One region of the Streptomyces sp. 12E genome, then DNA from elsewhere that is predicted to be linked to it. Evidence: riboswitches for the same ligand, from Rfam matches in the RefSeq annotation. Region 1 holds a riboswitch; each other region holds the start of a gene.

Region 1 (5,903 bases):
CAGATGGCCGCCGCCGACCCGGCCACCAACATCCTCGCCGTGGACGTCCACACGCCCGGCCAGGGCAACCTGCTCAACCTCGCCGACCGGCTCGGGCTGACCAACGTACGGGTCGGCAACGGCGACGCGATCATCCTGCTGCGCGAGATGCTCGCCCCCGGCTCCCTCGGCGGGCTGCGCGTCTACTTCCCCGACCCCTGGCCGAAGAAGCGGCACCACAAGCGGCGGCTGATCCAGCCGGAGTTCCTCACCCTCGCCGCGACCCGCCTGGCGCCGGGGGCGGTGCTGCACTGCGCCACCGACTGGGAGCCGTACGCGGAGCAGATGCTGGACGTGCTCACCGCGCACCCCGACTTCGAGAACACCCGGGCGGACGGCGGTTTCGCGCCGCGTCCCGCCTTCCGGCCGCTCACCCGTTTCGAGGGGCAGGGACTGGAGAAGGGTCATGTCGTGAACGACGTGCTCTTCCGCCGCGTATCGCGGGATGAGCAGGCAGCAGACCGAGCCTGACACAGCCCCGCCTCGTGAGGGTCGATCCCTTGGTCACCAGTCCCCCGTACCCGGCGCCTCCCGGCACGGCCCCCGGTGGAGCGCCGCGGCCCGCGCACTGGTGGCATCGGCCCTGGGTGCGGTACGGCGCGCTGATCGCGCTGCTCGCGCTGTCCGGTCTGGTCATCCTCGCGCTGGTGCGCGAGCAGACCGGGACGCAGGGGTTCCTGGTCGGGCTCGGTCTCGCCGTCCTGCCCGTGCCGCTGCTCGTCGCCGCCTTCCGGTGGCTGGACCGGGTCGAGCCGGGACCCTGGCGGAACCTGCTGTTCTCCTTCGCCTGGGGCGCCTGTGCGGCGGCGCTGATGGCGATCGTCGCGAACAGCTTCGCCACCCGGTGGGTAGCGACGGCGACCGCCGACCCGGCCGGCGCCGACGCCCTGGGCTCGACCGTCATAGCGCCGGTGGTGGAGGAGTCCGCGAAGGCCGCGGCCGTCCTGCTGGTGTTCCTGTTCCGCAGACGCGACTTCACCGGGATCCTCGACGGCGTGGTGATAGCCGGGGTCACCGCCACCGGCTTCGCGTTCACCGAGAACATCCTCTACCTCGGCACCGCCTTCGGCACCGACCGGATCACCGGCGACAGCGGCATCACCTCGGTCACCGCGGCGACCTTCTTCGTCCGCATCGTGATGTCGCCGTTCGCGCACCCCCTGTTCACCGTGCTCACCGGGATCGGCTTCGGCGCCGCCGCGCTGTCCACGGACCGGCAGCGGGCCCGGCGCGTGCTGCTGCCGCTGGGCGGGCTGCTCCTCGCGATGGGCGTGCACGCGCTGTGGAACGGCTCCTCGACGTTCGGCCGGTACGGCTTCCTCGCGGTGTACGCGGCGTTCATGGTGCCGGCGTTCGGGCTGCTGACCTGGCTGGTGGTGTGGACGCGGCGGCGGGAGCTGCGGACCGTGCGGGCGGAGCTGTCCGCGTACGTGGCCGCCGGGTGGCTCGACGCGGCGGAGCCCTTCGCGCTGGGCTCGATGCGGGCGCGGCGCGTCGCCCGGCAGTACGCGCGCCGCTGCGGCGGGAGGGCGGCGGCACGGTCGGTCGCCGCGTACGAGACGTGTGCGACGTCGCTGGCGTTCCTGCGGCACCGGGGACGGCTCGGGCGGGCGGGGCCGGACTTCGTCACCCGGGAACGGGAGCTGCTGCTGGAGCTGTGGCACCGGCGGGGAGTGGCCCGGCCGGCCCTGGAGCACGCGGCCCGCGTCACCGCGCCCCGGGTTCCGGCCGCCGCGGCGCCGTGGGCGGTGTACGGCGGCTACGGACCTCCCGCGCCGTACGGTCCTCCGTACACCGCGTACGACCCGAACGCCCGCCGGTTCTGAGCGGTCCGCCGCGCACTGCCCCGGACAGCACCTGACCGGCGGCCCTGACGTCGGGGGGCCGTCGTCGGGGCCGCCGGGGTCCAGGGCGTGCGGGTCCGCTCGCTCAGACGGTGAGGCCCTTTCCGCGCAGCCACGCCAGCGGGTCGATGCCCGCGGAGGAACCGCCGGGGTGGACCTCCAGGTGGAGGTGGGCCCCGGTGGAGTTGCCGGTGGAGCCGACGCGGCCGATCACGTCGCCGGTGTTGACCTTCTGGCCGACGCTGACGCTGATGGAGGACTGGTGGGCGTACCAGATCTCGGTGCCGTCGTCGAGCGTGAGCACGGTCTTGTAGCCGTAGGAGCCGTCGTAGCCGGCGGAGGTGATCGTGCCGGTGTGGACGGCCTTGATCAGCGTGCCCGTGGGGGCGGCGAAGTCGAGGCCGGTGTGCTGGCCGGAGGACCAGTAGGCGCCGGCCTGACCGAAGGTCGAGGTGATGGTGTACGAGGAGGTCGGCAGCGCGTACTGCTTGGCCAGCTCGGCGAGGCGCTCGGCCTCGGCCTTCTTCCTGGCCGCCTCCTCCGCCTTCTTCTTGGCGGCCTCGGCCTTGGCCTTGGCCGCCTTCTCCGCCTTGGCGGCGGCCTCGGCGGCCTGCTTCTCGGCGGCGGCGACCGCCTCGGCCTCCGCCTTGCTCTCGGCCTGGGCCTGCTGCTGCTCGACCTGCGCCATGATCCGGGTGCGCAGCGCCTCACCGGCGCCGGTGGTGCCCTGCTCGGTGTCGGCGGCGGCCATGCCGAGGGTGCTGAGAGGAGTGGCCGCCTCCTCGGGGGTTTCCTCGTCGGAGATGAGGGAACCCACGTTGGGAAGGTCGGGCATGGAGATCGACACCGGCGGCTTGCCGGTCTGGGCGCTCGCCATGCCGCCGGCGCCGACGGCCGCTATGACGCCGACGCCCAGGACGGTGGAGCTGCGGGCGAGTCCTCCGCCGCGCTGCTTGGCGACACGGTGCCGGCCGCGCACGGGGCGAACGGACTCCGCGGTGGGGTTCCACTCCTCGAAGGGGCCCTCGCCGGCGCGGCTGCCGCCGTAGGCGAAGGTGTCGCTCGGCTCGAACGGGGCCTCGGGGGCAGGCGGGTTGGACGCCACGTGGGCGTGCTCCTTCCTTCCGTCTTCGCCTACCGGGTTAGCTGACGGGTTCGGAGCGGGAAGGTCTCCTACGCGCGTATACGAGCCGTGTGGCCACGGCGGTATTCACGCGATTCACCCCATGGTGGTGGTTCCCCGGTTCCCTCGCGGGATTCGGCGCGTGCGCACGGAGCCGCCTTCTGTGACGGCTGGGACGACCGCGCTGCGTTATCGAACGTTAATAGACGCAAGGGCCGGATTCCAAGCCGTTCCTCTTGATCATCAACGGTTTCCAGGGGGACTTAAGGGTCACGGACGGCCAAAAACGGGCGAGTTGACCGAGCCTCGGACGGCGATCGGTTTCTGACCGAGCGTCAGTTTTTATGCGCTGTGGGACGACTCGCTCACAGTGGGTGAGAACGCGGGTTGAGGGCTGGAAACACCGAGGGCCGGAATCCTTTGGATTCCGGCCCTCGGCCTGCAGTAGCGGGGACAGGATTTGAACCTGCGACCTCTGGGTTATGAGCCCAGCGAGCTACCGAGCTGCTCCACCCCGCGTCGTTGAGACCAGTGTACGCCATCCGCGGGACACGGCGCACACCCATTACCGGCGGCCCGGTCTCAGCGGCCGAGCAGGTGGCCGTTCGGCGCCTTGGCGCGGTCCTCGTGCTCGGGCAGGACGACGACGGTGGCGCCCTCGCCGGTCAGCACACCGGTGCCGTCGGCGCCCGCCACGAACGTGTCCGGCTCCCGCCAGGCCGTGACCACCCGCCGTACCCCCGCGTCCAGGATGAGCCGGGCGCAGGGCGCCGGCCGGGACGCGCGGCGGGCGCAGGGCTCCAGGCTGGAGTACACGGTGGCGGTGGCGAGCCGGGGGTCCGTGGGATCGGCCTTGGCGAGCGCGGCCTCCTCCGCGTGCACCACCGGGTCGGCGCCCTCGCGGGAGCGGCCGCGCGCCAGCTCCGTGCCGTCGGCGGCCACCACGACCGCGCCCACGCTGAACGCCGTCTCCGAGGGCGGGCACTCGGCGGCCAGCTCGCAGGCGAGGGCCAGCCAGTGGTGGTCGGCGGCGGAGGGCAGCGGGCCGGTGCCGGGGGCGGTGGGCTCGTAGCGCATCAGGACGACGTCGCCGACCGGGCGGCTCTCGACCAGCCGCAGCCGACCGCCCTGGTAGGAGCCGGGGCCGAAGAGGCGGGGGGCCCGCGGGTCGCCGACGAACAGCGGGGCGAGGACCAGCTGGAGCTCGTCGGCCAGTCCTTCGGTGAGGAGCTGGGTGTGGATCGTGCCGCCGCCCTCGACCATGAGCCGCCGGACCCCACGCTCGGCGTGCAGGTGCTCAAGGAGCCGACGCCAGTCGAGCCCGGTGCCGAGCGGGACGACGTCGGCGGCGAGACCGAGGGCGTGGGCGCGCCCGGCGCCCTCGTCGGTCGTGTAGAGGACCTTCTCGCCGCCGGTGTGCCAGAACCGGGCCGCCGGATCCAGGTCGCCGGAGCCGCTGACGGCGACCTTGAGCGGGTACTCGGCCTCGCCCCCGGCGAGGCGGGCGGCACGCCGCTCGGGCGAGTTGACCAGCAGCCGGGGGTTGTCGGCGCGGATCGTGCCGGCGCCGACCAGAACGGCGTCCACGGATGCCCGCACCTCGTCGACCCGGTCGAAGTCGGCCGGACCGGACAGCAGCAGCCGCTCCGGGCCGGTGTCGTCCAGGTAGCCGTCGAGGGAGACGGCGGCGGACAGCAGGACGTACGGGTGGGGCATCGGTTCCTACTTCCAGGGGGCGGGCCTGTGGGCGTCCAGTCTGACAACAGGAGCGGCCGGCCCCTGCGCCGGTTCAGGGCTCGATCAGCCCCACGCGGATGGCGTACCGGGTGAGTTCCAGGCGGTCCTTCAGGCCGAGCTTGGCCAGCAGGTTGGCGCGGTGCCGCTCCACGGTCTTGGGGCTGATGGCGAGGAGGCCGGCGATCTGCTGCGAGGTGTGGCCCTCGGCGACCAGCTTCAGGATCTCCTCCTCGCGGTCGGTGATCGCCTTGGCCGGCAGGGCGCGGCCCTCCCGCGCGAGGTCCAGGTAGTTGTGGATGAGGGCGTTGACGGCGCCGGGGTAGAGGAACGGCTCGCCGCGCATGGTGGCGTGGCAGGCCTCGACGAGGTCGCGGTCGGCGACGGACTTCAGGACGTAGCCGGAGGCCCCGGCGGCGAGGGCCTCGAAGAAGAACTGCTCGTTGTCGTACATGGTCAGGATGAGGATGCGCGTCTCCGGCAGGGAACGGGAGAGCTCACGGGCCGCCTGGAGGCCGGTGCGGCGGGGCATCGCGATGTCCAGGATGGCCAGGTCGGGGCGGTGTTCATGGGCCTGCTCGAGGGCTTCGGAGCCGTCGGCGGCCTCGGCGACGACGGTCAGGTCCGGTTCGCCGTCGAGGATGAGGCGAACCCCCCGGCGGACCAGCGCGTGGTCGTCGGCGAGCAGGATGCGGGTGGGGGCCGGGTCGGTCATGTGTCAGCGTTTCCGGTCGAGGGGCATCGGTCACGGGGGCGGGGCGTGCGCGGACTCCCGCACGGGGACGAGGGCGTGCGCGGGGAAACGGGCCGGGACGGGAACGGCCAGGCGCACCTCGGTGCCGCCGCCGTCGGCACGGTCCACGGTCAGGCGGGCGCCGACCAGCAGGGCGCGCTCCCGCATCCCGCGGATGCCGGCGCCCTCCCGGGCGACGCCGGTGCCGCGGCCGTCGTCCCGGACGCGGAGCTCGACACCGCCGGGCGCGCGGCGCAGGGCGAGCTCGGCGTGGCGGGCCCGGGCGTGGCGGGCGGTGTTGGTGAGGCCTTCCTGGGCGACCCGGTAGATGACCAGTTCGGTCTCCCGGTCCAGCTCGGGCAGGTCCGCGTCGAGGCAGTGCTGGACGCTCAGACCGGGCCCGCCGAACTCGGTGGCGAGGGCCTTGAGC
Region 2 (5,903 bases), 2.1 Mb from region 1:
TCGTCAAGAACGAGCGCCGCCAGCGCTACGACAACGTCCCCTACGGCACGGCCTTCGAGAAGCTGACCGCCCTGGCCTACCCGGAGGGCCACCCGTACCACCACACGCCCATCGGCTCGATGGCGGACCTGGACGCGGCCACCCTGGAGGACGCGCGCCGGTTCTTCCGCACGTACTACGCGCCGAACAACGCCGTGCTCTCGGTCGTCGGCGACATCGACCCGGAGCAGACGCTCGCCTGGATCGAGAAGTACTTCGGCTCCATCCCGGGCCACGACGGCAAGCCCGCCCCGCGCGACGGCTCGCTGCCCGAGGTCATGGGCGGGCAGCTGCGCGAGGTCGTGGAGGAGGAGGTCCCCGCGCGTGCGCTGATGGCCGCCTACCGGTTGCCCGAGGACGGCACGCGCGCGTGCGACGCCGCCGACCTGGCGCTCACCGTCCTCGGCGGCGGCGAGTCCTCGCGGCTCTACAACCGGCTGGTACGGCGCGACCGCACGGCCGTGGCCGCCGGCTTCGGCCTGCTGCGGCTGGCCGGGGCGCCCTCCCTGGGCTGGCTGGACGTGAAGACGTCCGGCGACGTGGAGGTGCCGGTCATCGAGGCCGCCATCGACGAGGAGCTCGCCCGGTTCGCCGAGGAGGGTCCCACGGCGGAGGAGATGGAGCGCGCGCAGGCCCAGCTGGAGCGCGAGTGGCTCGACCGGCTCGGCACGGTCGCCGGCCGCGCCGACGAACTGTGCCGGTACGCGGTCCTGTTCGGCGACCCGCAGCTCGCCCTGACCGCCGTACAGCGCGTCCTGGAGGTGACGGCGGAGGAGGTGCAGGAGGTCGCCAAGGCCCGGCTGCGCTCCGACAACCGCGCGGTGCTCGTCTACGAGCCGGTCGCCCCGCAGGCCGAGGACCCCGAGGAAGCCGCCGCAGCCGCCGCAGCCGCCGGCGCCGACGAGAACGAGGAGACGGCGAAGTGACCGAGCTCGCCACGATGGACTTCCACCCGCGGCCGCAGGCGGGCGAGGCCAAGCCCTGGGCCTTCCCGGCCCCCGAGCGGGGCACGCTCGACAACGGCCTGACCGTGCTGCGCTGCCACCGCCCCGGCCAGCAGGTCGTCGCCGTCGAGGTGCTCCTCGACGCGCCCCTTGAGGCCGAGCCGGCCGGTCTCGACGGTGTCGCCACGATCATGGCGCGGGCCTTCTCCGAGGGCACCGACAAGCACTCCGCCGAGGAGTTCGCCGCCGAGCTGGAGCGCTGCGGCGCCACCCTGGACGCGCACGCCGACCACCCCGGCGTCCGCCTCAGCCTGGAGGTGCCGGCCTCCCGGCTCACCAAGGGTCTCGGGCTGCTCGCCGACGCGCTCAGGGCGCCCGCGTTCGCCGACAGCGAGGTCGAGCGGCTGGTCCGCAACCGCCTCGACGAGATCCCGCACGAGCTGGCCAACCCCTCCCGCCGCGCCGCCAAGGAGCTCTCCAAGGAGCTGTTCCCGGCGAGTTCGCGCATGTCGCGTCCCCGCCAGGGCACCGAGGAGACGGTCACCGGCATCGACTCCGCGGCCGTACGCGCCTTCTACGAGAAGCACGTCCGCCCCGCCACGGCCACCGTCGTGGTCGTCGGCGACCTCACCGGCATCGACCTGGACGCGCTGCTCGGCGGCACCCTGGGCGCCTGGACCGGCTCCCCGGCCCGGCCGCGGCCCGTTCCGCCGGTGGTCGCGGACGACACCGGCCGCGTCGTGATCGTGGACCGCCCCGGCGCCGTCCAGACGCAGCTGCTGATCGGCCGCATCGGGCCCGACCGGCACGACCGCGTGTGGCCCGCGCAGGTGCTCGGCACGTACTGCCTGGGCGGCACCCTCACGTCCCGCCTGGACCGCGTCCTGCGCGAGGAGAAGGGATACACCTACGGCGTACGGTCGTTCGGGCAGGTCCTCAGGTCCGCCCCGGACGGCACCGGCGCGGCGATGCTGGCGATCAGCGGCTCCGTCGACACCCCGAACACCGGCCCCGCCCTCGACGACCTGTGGACGGTGCTGCGCACGCTCGCCGCGGAGGGGCTCACCGACGACGAACGCGACGTCGCAGTGCAGAACCTCGTGGGTGTGGCGCCGCTCAAGTACGAGACCGCCGCGGCCGTCGCGAGCACCCTGGCCGACCAGGTCGAACAGCACCTGCCCGACCACTACCAGGCCGATCTGTACCGGCAGTTGGCCGCGACCGGCACCGTGGAGGCCACCGCGGCCGTCGTGAACGCCTTCCCGGTGGACCGCCTGGTGACGATCCTCGTCGGCGACGCGGCGCAGATCAAGGCGCCGGTGGAGGCCCTCGGGATCGGTGAAGTCACCGTCGTGAGCGCCGAGTAGCACGCCGCGACGGCGCACACGCGCACGGGCCCTGGTGGCGGGAGAGCCACCAGGGCCCTCTTATGCCCGAATCGGGGCGGAAGTTGCCTGTCTGCCCTGTGGGATGCGCTACAAAAACCCGGATCCGTTTGAGGATGGGGAGGCGTCCCGCTTAGCTTCGTCCGGGCTGTTCGTCGGGCAGTGCGCCGCACCCGCGGCACCGGACAGCCATCGCCGAGTCCCCGTACGGCGCGAGCCAGGGGAGCCGGGGACCCGCATGAGTCCCTGGGGTGAATCGGACGCCCGCGCGTGTCGCGAGGGGGCCCGTAGGAGACCTTCCTGCTCCGAACCCGTCAGCTAACCCGGTAGGCGAGAGGGAAGGAAAGGACCAGCCTGTACATGGCGTTCACCCGCGCCCCGGGCAAGCACCGTCGTCCCAGCAGGATGCAGCGCGGCACCGCCCGCGCGGCGGGCGTCGCGGCGCTCACCACCACCGGTGCCGTCGGCTCCCTCGCGGCTCCCGCGCTCGCCGCCGAGCCCGCTGCCGCGCAGACCGGCCTCACGCCCGTGGTCACCCTGGGCGACGAGGTCGCCGACCGGATCGACGCCCAGGCGGCCGCCCAGCACGAGGCGGCCCGGGAGGCGGCCGAGGCCGCCGCGCGGAGGGCCGCCGAGGAGGCCGCGCGCGAGAAGGCCGCCGAGGAGGCCGTGCAGGCCCGCGCGGAGAAGGAGCGCGCCGCGCGGGAGGCCGAGCGCGAGCGCCTCAACACCTTCGTCTCCCCGATCCCCGGCTCGTACGTCTCGACCAGTTACCAGGCCGGCAGCTCGCTGTGGTCCTCCGGCAGCCACACCGGTGTCGACTTCCACGCCGCGAGCGGCACCCCCGTCCAGTCGGTCGGCGTCGGCACCGTCGTCGAGGCCGGCTGGGGCGGCTCGTACGGCAACCAGGTCGTCATCAAGATGCACGACGGCACGTACACCCAGTACGCCCACCTGTCGTCCATCGGCGTCTCGGTGGGCCAGCAGGTCGCCGCCGGGCAGCGGATCGGGCTCTCCGGCGCCACCGGCAACGTCACGGGCGCGCACCTGCACTTCGAGGCCCGTACGACCGCCGAGTACGGCTCCGACCTCGATCCCGTCGCCTACCTCCGCGCGCACGGCGTCAGCCTCTGACCCGCCCGCTTCCCGGTGCCCCGGCTCCCCGAGCCGGGGCACCGGTGTTTCCGGTCGGCGCTCGTCCAAAAAATGTGCATGGATTCCGGCCCGCCGTCGTGAATTACCGCTGATTGCAATAGAGTCACGGAACACACGTCAATCGTCGGCGTTTCACGGGGATTAAGCGGAGGTCGGTCATGCGTATTCCCGCGCACTCGGTGTGCACGGCGATCCGGGACGACATCGTCGCGGGTGTCCACGAGCGCGGCGGCCGGCTCACCGAGGAGGTCCTCGCCCGCCGTTACGGCGTCTCCCGCGTCCCGGTCCGGGAGGCGCTGCGCACGCTGGAGGCCGAGGGGTTCGTGGTGACCCGGCGGCACGCGGGCGCGTGCGTCGCGGAACCCACCGAGCAGGAAGCCGCCGACCTGCTGGAGATGCGCATGCTCCTGGAGCCGCTCGGCGCCTCCCGCGCGGCCCAGCGCCGCACCGAGGCCCATCTGAAGGTGCTGCGCGGCCTGGTCCGGCTGGGGCAGGAACGTGCCCGCCAGGGCCGCAGCGACGACCTGCGCTCCCTGAGCGGCTGGTTCCACGAGACGCTCGCCCAGGCCACCGGCAGTCCGGCGCTGTCCTCGGCGCTGACCCAGCTGCGGCACAAGATCGCCTGGATGTACGCCGCCGAGGGGCCGTCCGACCCGGTCGAGCACTGGGCGGAGCACGGCGCGATCGTGGACGCCGTGGCGCGCGGCGACGGCGACCGCGCGCGGTCCGTCACGGCGCTGCACACCGAGCGCGCGAGCACCGGGCACCGCCTGCGCTTCGCCCCCGGCGCCGGCCGCGCGGACCGTGTGAGGAACTCGCAACATGCCGTAAACACGACGGGTCTCCGGCATTAACACGGGTGCCGTATACAAAGGGGGAGTAATTCCGGGGGGTTTTCGCGCTGCCCGGAAAAGGGAAAGCGAAAGGCCCGCCCGGTGCTCCGGTCGGGCCTTTCGGTGTCACGGGCGGGTGTCCGACGAAAAGACGATTCCCGCGATCGTGAATGCTCAGACGGTCTCGGGAAGTTCCTCGAGGCCCTCGGAGACCAGCTTCGCCAGACGGTCCAGGGCGGCGTCGGCGCCCTCGGCGTCGGAGGCGAGGACGATCTCCTCGCCGCCCTGGGCGCCCAGGCCCAGGACGGCCAGCATGGAGGCCGCGTTGACGGGGGTGCCCCCGGCCTTGGCGATCGTCACCGGGACGCCTGCGGCCGTGGCGGCTCGGACGAAGATGGAGGCGGGGCGGGCGTGGAGACCCTCGGCCCAGCCGACGTTGACGCGGCGCTCAGCCATGTGTTGCTGCCCTTCACTGTTCAGGGTTGTCTAGACCAGTTTCCCACATCGTGAAACGTGCCCGGAGCGGCGTCCGCTCCCGGTGGCGGCCGGACCGCGGCCTCGGTCCGGCTGTCGTCCACCACAGACTGCCTCGCGCCGTCGTCGTACGCGAGCCGTACTCTGGGGCCCATGCAGACCTCGTCGGACCGGCACGAGTACCCCGCCCACTGGGAAGCCGACGTGGTGCTGCGCGACGGCGGCACCGCGCGCATCCGCCCCATCACCGTCGATGACGCCGAGCGCCTGGTCAGCTTCTACGAGCAGGTGTCGGACGAGTCGAAGTACTACCGCTTCTTCGCGCCCTACCCGCGCCTGTCCGCCAAGGACGTCCACCGCTTCACGCACCACGACTTCGTGGACCGGGTGGGACTCGCGGCCACCGTCGGCGGCGAGTTCATCGCCACCGTACGCTACGACCGGATCGGCGCCGACGGCACGCCCGCATCCCCCCACCCGTCGCCCGCCGCCACCCTTGCCGCAGGGCGCTCCGCGCCCGCCCCCTCCGTCCCCGACGAGGCCGAGGTCGCCTTCCTCGTGCAGGACGCCCACCAGGGCCGGGGCGTCGCCTCCGCCCTCCTCGAACACATCGGCGCCGTCGCGCGGGAGCGCGGCATCCGCAGGTTCGCGGCCGAGGTGCTGCCCGCCAACACCAAGATGATCAAGGTGTTCACCGACGCCGGGTACACCCAGAAGCGCAGCTTCGAGGACGGGGTCGTCCGCCTGGAGTTCGACCTCGAGCCCACCGACCGCTCCATGGCCGTGCAGTACGCGCGCGAACAGCGTGCCGAGGCGCGTTCGGTGCAGCGGCTGCTCGCCCCCGGCTCGGTGGCCGTCGTCGGCGCCGGCCGCACGCCCGGCGGGGTGGGCCGCAGCGTCCTCGACAACCTCCGGGACACCGGGTTCACCGGCCGGCTGTACGCCGTGAACAAGGCGCTGGGGGAGGGGGAGAAGGAGCTCGGCTCGGTGCCCGCGTTCCGCTCGGTGCGGGACATCGACGGGCCCGTCGACCTCGCGGTCGTCGCCGTGCCCGCCGAGCACGTCCCCGACGT
Region 3 (5,903 bases), 430 kb from region 1:
CGGACGGCGCCCACCCGCAGCTGCCGTATCTGCGGGAGGCCGGGATACCGGTCGAGGAGGCGTCACCGACCGCCGAGGAGATCGTCGACGCCTGCGTGGGCGGGCGGACGGTGGCGGTCGTGGCGACGGGGGAGGGTGAGCCCGCGCTGACCGACGGGCTGGCGCGGCTGGCCGGGAGCGGCCGGGTCCGGATGCCCGAGCTGGAGCTGCTGCCCGCCTCCTACGACCTGCCGGGCGCCCGGCTGCTCGACCTCGTGCAGGTCATGGACCGCATTCGCGCGGAGTGCCCGTGGTCGTCCCGGCAGACCCACGAGGGTCTGGCGAAGTACGGCATCGAGGAGGCGTACGAGCTCGTCGAGGCCATCGAGGAGGGCGACCGGGACGAGCTGCGCGAGGAGTTGGGGGACGTGCTGCTCCAGGTCGTCTTCCACGCCCGGATCGCCGAGGAGCACCCTCAGGAGCCGTTCTCCGTCGACGACGTGGCGGGGGGCATCGTGGCCAAGCTGATCCACCGGCACCCGCACGTCTTCGGCGAGGAGACGGCGGAGACGCCGGAGGACGTCAAGGAGCACTGGCTGCGGACCAAGGCGGAGGAGAAGCGGCGCAGCTCGGTGACGGAGGGGGTGCCGCTCGGACAGCCCGGACTGGCGCTGGCGGCGAAGCTGGGGTCGCGGGCGCGGACGGCGGGGCTGGACGTGCCGGTGCCGGTGGGGGAGGGGGTCGGTTACGAGCTGCTGGCGCTGGCGGTGCGGGCGGAGGCCGCGGGGGTCGATCCGGAGGCGGCGCTGCGGGCGGCGGCGCGGGTGTACCGGGACGCGATACGGGCCGCGGAGGGCGGCCGGGGCGAGGGCTGAGCGAGGGGCGCGGGCAGCAGGGTTCTCGCCCCGCCGCCCCTTCCCGTCCCCGAGGCCCCGAACCCCCGTGCGCGCGGTTCCCCGCGCCCCTGAGGGGCGCGGGCCGCCCGTTAGGGTCGCCGCATGGATGACCAGCCTGCCGCCTCCGCCCCGCGGGGTCCCGTTCCCGAGCTGTTCAGCTGGGAGTTCGCCGCCGATCCGTACCCCGCCTACGCCTGGCTCCGTGAGCATTCGCCGGTGCACTGGACGAAGCTCCCCAGCGGCGTGGAAGCCTGGCTCGTCACCCGTTACGCCGACGCCAAGCAGGCCCTCGCCGACCAGCGCCTGAGCAAAAACCCGGTGCACCATGCGGAAGACGCCGTGGGGAAGAGCAAGACGGGCATCCCCGGCGAACGCAGCGCGAATCTCATGACACACCTGCTGAACATCGACCCGCCGGACCACACCCGGCTGCGCCGGCTGGTCAGCAAGGCGTTCACCCCGCGCCGGGTCGCCGAGTTCGCCCCCCGCGTACAGGAGCTGACCGACGGCCTCATCGACGCCTTCGCCGGCCGGGGCGGAGCCGACCTCATCCACGACTTCGCCTTCCCCCTTCCCATCTACGCCATCTGCGACCTGCTCGGCGTACCGAAGGAAGACCAGGACGACCTTCGAGACTGGGCGGGAATGATGATCCGCCACGGCGGAGGCCCCCGCGGCGGGGTCGCCCGGTCCGTGAAGAGGATCCGCGGCTACCTCGCCGAGCTGATCCACCGTAAACGCAGCGATCTCGGCGACGACCTGATTTCCGGCCTCATCCGGGCGAGCGACCACGGCGAGCACCTGACCGAAGACGAAGCCGCCGCCATGTGCTTCGTGCTTCTGTTCGCCGGCTTCGAGACGACCATCAACTTGATCGGTAACGGCACGCACGCCTTGCTCCAGAACCCTGAACAGCGCGCTCTTCTCCAGCGGGCCCTCGCCGAAGACGATGACCGCCTCGTGACGACCGCGGTGGAGGAGCTGCTGCGATTCGACGGCCCGGTGGAGCTGGCGACCTGGCGGTACGCGACCCAGCCTCTCGAAATCGGCGGCACGCCCATTTCCCAAGGCGATCCCGTTCTGGTCGTGCTCGCCGCCGCCAACCGTGACCCCGCACGTTTCGACGCGCCGGGCACGCTCGATCTGACGCGCAGGGACAACCAGCATCTGGGGTACGGCCACGGCATTCACTACTGCCTGGGCGCTCCGCTGGCCCGGCTGGAAGGTCACGTAGCGTTGTCGACGCTGCTGCGCCGTCTGCCGGACCTGCGGCTCGCGGTGGAACCGGCCGAACTCCGCTGGCGGGGCGGGCTCATCATGCGCGGACTGCGCACGCTTCCGGTGGAGTTCACCCCGCCGCGGAACGGTCCGCGGAAGTGACGGACCGGGCCGCCGACCGCAGTGCCCCCGAGTGGGCCAGCGCAAACATGACACGCTCTCAACTCTGTGATCTTCACGTGATCTGCGCGGCATGAACTTGTGACAAGTGATCGTCTCCGGATACGTTCACCCATCAAGTGCGGTGCCCGGGGCTTCCCTCACCGCGCCTGTCATTGCTGTTCTGCGAAAGGTCTCCGCATGCTCTCCGGGAACGGTCGGCACCGTCGCCCCCGCCAGGCTCCGGCTCTCCTCGTCGCGGCCGGAGTGACCGGCTCCGCCATCGCGATCCCGCTCCTCGGAGCCGGCAGCGCCAGCGCGGCCGACGGCGCGACCTGGGACCGGGTCGCCGAATGCGAAAGCGGTGGCTCCTGGAGCCAGAACACCGGCAACGGCTACTACGGCGGCCTGCAGTTGACCCAGGACGACTGGGAGCGGTACGGCGGCCTGGACTACGCGACCAGCCCCGACCAGGCCAGCCGCGGCCAGCAGATAGCCGTGGCCGAGAGAATCCTCGCCGACCAGGGGGTCGGCGCGTGGCGCACCTGCGGACTGACGGCGGGCCTCGGACAGGACTCGACGTCGGCCGGCGTCGACACGGGTGTGGCGGAGGACTCGACCTCGGACACGTCCGGCTCCACGGACCCGTCCGGCTCCTCCGACTCCACTGACTCGTCCGGATCGTCGGACTCCGGTGATTCGTCCGCTTCGTCCTCCCCGTCGGCCGCAGCCGGCGCGGAGGGGTCGGCGAACGGTGAGGGCGCGGCCGGTGAGGGCGCGGCCGGTGAATCGGCCAAGTCCGACGGGTCGGGTGGCTCGGAGAAGGATTCGGACAGCGGCTCCGGCGACGGATCCGGCGCCTCCCCCTCCGCCTCGGCCACCCCCAGGAGTGATGAGTCGGACAAGTCGGGGCAGACCACCGGCTCTTCCGAACTCACCGGCACCGAAGGCACGGGCGCCGGCCGCCATCGTGGCGTCAGTGCCGAGGAGGGCGAGGTGGAGGACCGTGCGTCGGACCCGTCCGGCCGGCACGCCTCGCGCAGCGCCGACGCCTCGCGCGCCGCCGCCGACGGCTCGTACACCGTGCGCACCGGCGACAGCCTCTCGTCCATCGCCGACTCCCTTGAGCTCGACGGCGGATGGCGGTCGCTCTACGCGAAGAACGAGCAGGTCGTCGGTGCCGACCCGGACCTCATCCTGCCGGGTCAGGAGCTCGAGGTCGGGATCGAACCGGGCGAGAAGTGACACCCGAAAGGGTGTAGAGCTGGCGGCAGTTGACGTCACGTTTCGCGGTTAATGTCCGATTTAAAGACTGTGAGAGATAGGTCTCAGAAGCCCTGATCGTCTTTGAAATTCCGCGGACCGCGTGCTTACGGTCGTGATCGCTCGCCACCGCGGGCCCCGACTGCCGCCACGCCGAATCCTGCCGGCGGCAGCACGGGAACAGTCGTCGCATCATGCGCCGTAGGCAGGAGCGGGGGACCCAAGGTAAGCGCCCCTTCCGGTGATTGACACCGGATCGGGCTTGGGGTGGAGCCGCGTCCCGTGAGGGACGCGGCCGGGCAACTCAACCGGCCCGAACCCGACAGCTCACCTCGCAGGCGTCGGTGAGGGGATCCATCCATGCTGTTTTCCGGCAAGGGCAAGCACCGTCGTCCGTCCAAGGCCACCCGCGCGATCGCCGTCGCCGGTGTCGCCTCCGCCGCCGTCGCCGCTCCGCTGATGGCGGCCGGCAACGCCTCCGCCGCCACCGCCTCCGAGTGGGACACCGTCGCCCAGTGCGAGTCCGGCGGCAACTGGTCCATCAACACCGGCAACGGTTACTACGGCGGTCTGCAGTTCTCCGCCTCCACCTGGGCCGCGTACGGCGGCACGCAGTACGCCTCCACCGCCGACCGGGCCAGCAAGGCCCAGCAGATCGAGATCGCCGAGAAGGTCCTCGCGGGCCAGGGCAAGGGCGCCTGGCCGGTCTGCGGCACGGGCCTGTCCAACGCCGCCTACACCGGCTCCTCCGCGAACGGCACCTCGAACGGCTCCTCGGCCGGCTCCTCGCAGGGCACCGGTTCCACCGGGACCCGCGAGACCGGGCAGAAGGCCTCCCGCTCCGCCGAGCGCCCGGCCGCCGAGCAGAGGACCGAGCGGAAGGCCGAGCGGAAGGCCGAGGAGAAGACCGTCACCACCCCGACCGGCGAGAAGGTCGAGAAGGGCGACGGCGAGTACAAGGTCGTCAAGGGCGACACCCTCAGCTCCATCGCCGCCGAGCACGACGTCGAGGGCGGCTGGGCCCAGCTGTTCGAGCTGAACGACGACATCGTCGACGTCGCCGACCTCATCTACCCGGGCCAGCAGCTGCACCTGAAGTAAGCGGCCGTCCCCCCTGCTCCCCGCCCCGGTGCGTCGTCCCCCGTACGCGCCGGGGCGGGGTTTTTGCGGCCGGGTTTCCGGAAACGGCTTTGTTCCGTTCGGAAACAATTTACTCTCGGTTCTGTCCACGGGGCGGGCGGCCGGATGGCCGATCGCCCGGAGCCGGTTAGGCTCGGTCTCGCAAGACCCTCCGGGGTCCTGCCCACCCGCGTCACATCCAAGAAGGAGATGCTCGTGCCGTCCATCGACGTCGTCGTAGCCCGGGAAATCCTGGACTCCCGAGGCAACCCCACGGTCGAGGTCGAGGTCGGCCTCGACGACGGCAGCACGGGTCGTGCCGCCGTCCCGTCCGGCGCCTCCACCGGCGCCTTCGAGGCCATCGAACTCCGTGACGGCGATGCCAACCGTTACCTGGGCAAGGGCGTCGAGAAGGCCGTCCTGGCCGTCATCGAGCAGATCGGCCCGGAGCTCGTCGGTTACGACGCCACCGAGCAGCGCCTGATCGACCAGGCGATGTTCGACCTGGACGCCACCGACAACAAGGGCTCCCTCGGCGCCAACGCCATCCTCGGCGTCTCGCTCGCCGTCGCCCACGCCGCCTCCGAGGCCAGCGACCTCCCGCTCTTCCGCTACCTGGGCGGCCCCAACGCGCACCTGCTGCCGGTGCCGATGATGAACATCCTGAACGGCGGCTCGCACGCCGACTCCAACGTGGACATCCAGGAGTTCATGATCGCCCCGATCGGCGCGGAGTCCTTCTCCGAGGCCCTGCGCTGGGGCGCCGAGATCTACCACACCCTGAAGAAGGTCCTGAAGAGCAAGGGCCTGGCCACCGGCCTCGGTGACGAGGGCGGCTTCGCCCCGAACCTCGGCTCCAACCGCGAGGCCCTCGACCTCATCCTCGAGGCCATCAAGGAGGCCGGCTACACCCCGGGCGAGCAGATCGCCCTGGCGCTCGACGTCGCCGCGTCCGAGTTCTACAAGGACGGCTCCTACACCTTCGAGGGCAAGGAGCGCTCCGCCGCCGAGATGACCGAGTACTACGCCGAGCTCGTCGACGCGTACCCGCTCGTCTCCATCGAGGACCCGCTGTTCGAGGACGACTGGGAGGGCTGGAAGACCATCACCGCCAAGCTCGGTGACAAGGTCCAGCTCGTCGGCGACGACCTGTTCGTCACCAACCCCGAGCGCCTCGCCCGCGGCATCGAGGAGGGCGCCGCCAACGCCCTGCTGGTCAAGGTCAACCAGATCGGCTCGCTGACCGAGACCCTGGACGCCGTCGAGCTG

What was found. A riboswitch is a leader RNA that binds a small molecule or an ion and turns the genes downstream of it on or off. The one in region 1 is predicted to bind cyclic di-AMP.
Region 2: another riboswitch for cyclic di-AMP. It lies ahead of ACZ8ZB_RS25525 (M23 family metallopeptidase); the one in region 1 lies ahead of ACZ8ZB_RS16000 (M23 family metallopeptidase).
Region 3: another riboswitch for cyclic di-AMP. It lies ahead of ACZ8ZB_RS14020 (transglycosylase family protein); the one in region 1 lies ahead of ACZ8ZB_RS16000 (M23 family metallopeptidase).

The regions. Positions count from the first base shown of each region.
Region 1 is NZ_JBVNCJ010000001.1:3,449,128-3,455,030, forward strand. It holds gene trmB (tRNA (guanosine(46)-N7)-methyltransferase TrmB) at 1-510, shown strand, start outside; gene ACZ8ZB_RS15995 (PrsW family intramembrane metalloprotease) at 540-1,865, shown strand; gene ACZ8ZB_RS16000 (M23 family metallopeptidase) at 1,969-2,988, opposite strand; cyclic di-AMP (ydaO/yuaA leader) riboswitch at 3,000-3,157, opposite strand; tRNA gene ACZ8ZB_RS16005 (tRNA-Met) at 3,452-3,525, opposite strand; gene ACZ8ZB_RS16010 (dihydrofolate reductase family protein) at 3,589-4,722, opposite strand; gene ACZ8ZB_RS16015 (response regulator transcription factor) at 4,796-5,455, opposite strand; gene ACZ8ZB_RS16020 (HAMP domain-containing sensor histidine kinase) at 5,486-5,903, opposite strand, start outside.
Region 2 is NZ_JBVNCJ010000001.1:5,535,995-5,541,897, forward strand. It holds gene ACZ8ZB_RS25515 (M16 family metallopeptidase) at 1-965, shown strand, start outside; gene ACZ8ZB_RS25520 (M16 family metallopeptidase) at 962-2,350, shown strand; cyclic di-AMP (ydaO/yuaA leader) riboswitch at 2,552-2,716, shown strand; gene ACZ8ZB_RS25525 (M23 family metallopeptidase) at 2,729-3,502, shown strand; gene ACZ8ZB_RS25530 (GntR family transcriptional regulator) at 3,682-4,377, shown strand; gene ACZ8ZB_RS25535 (HPr family phosphocarrier protein) at 4,531-4,812, opposite strand; gene ACZ8ZB_RS25540 (bifunctional acetate--CoA ligase family protein/GNAT family N-acetyltransferase) at 4,984-5,903, shown strand, end outside.
Region 3 is NZ_JBVNCJ010000001.1:3,015,524-3,021,426, reverse strand. It holds gene ACZ8ZB_RS14035 (nucleoside triphosphate pyrophosphohydrolase) at 1-854, shown strand, start outside; gene ACZ8ZB_RS14030 (cytochrome P450 family protein) at 978-2,255, shown strand; gene ACZ8ZB_RS14025 (transglycosylase family protein) at 2,454-3,497, shown strand; cyclic di-AMP (ydaO/yuaA leader) riboswitch at 3,703-3,871, shown strand; gene ACZ8ZB_RS14020 (transglycosylase family protein) at 3,876-4,616, shown strand; gene eno (phosphopyruvate hydratase) at 4,851-5,903, shown strand, end outside.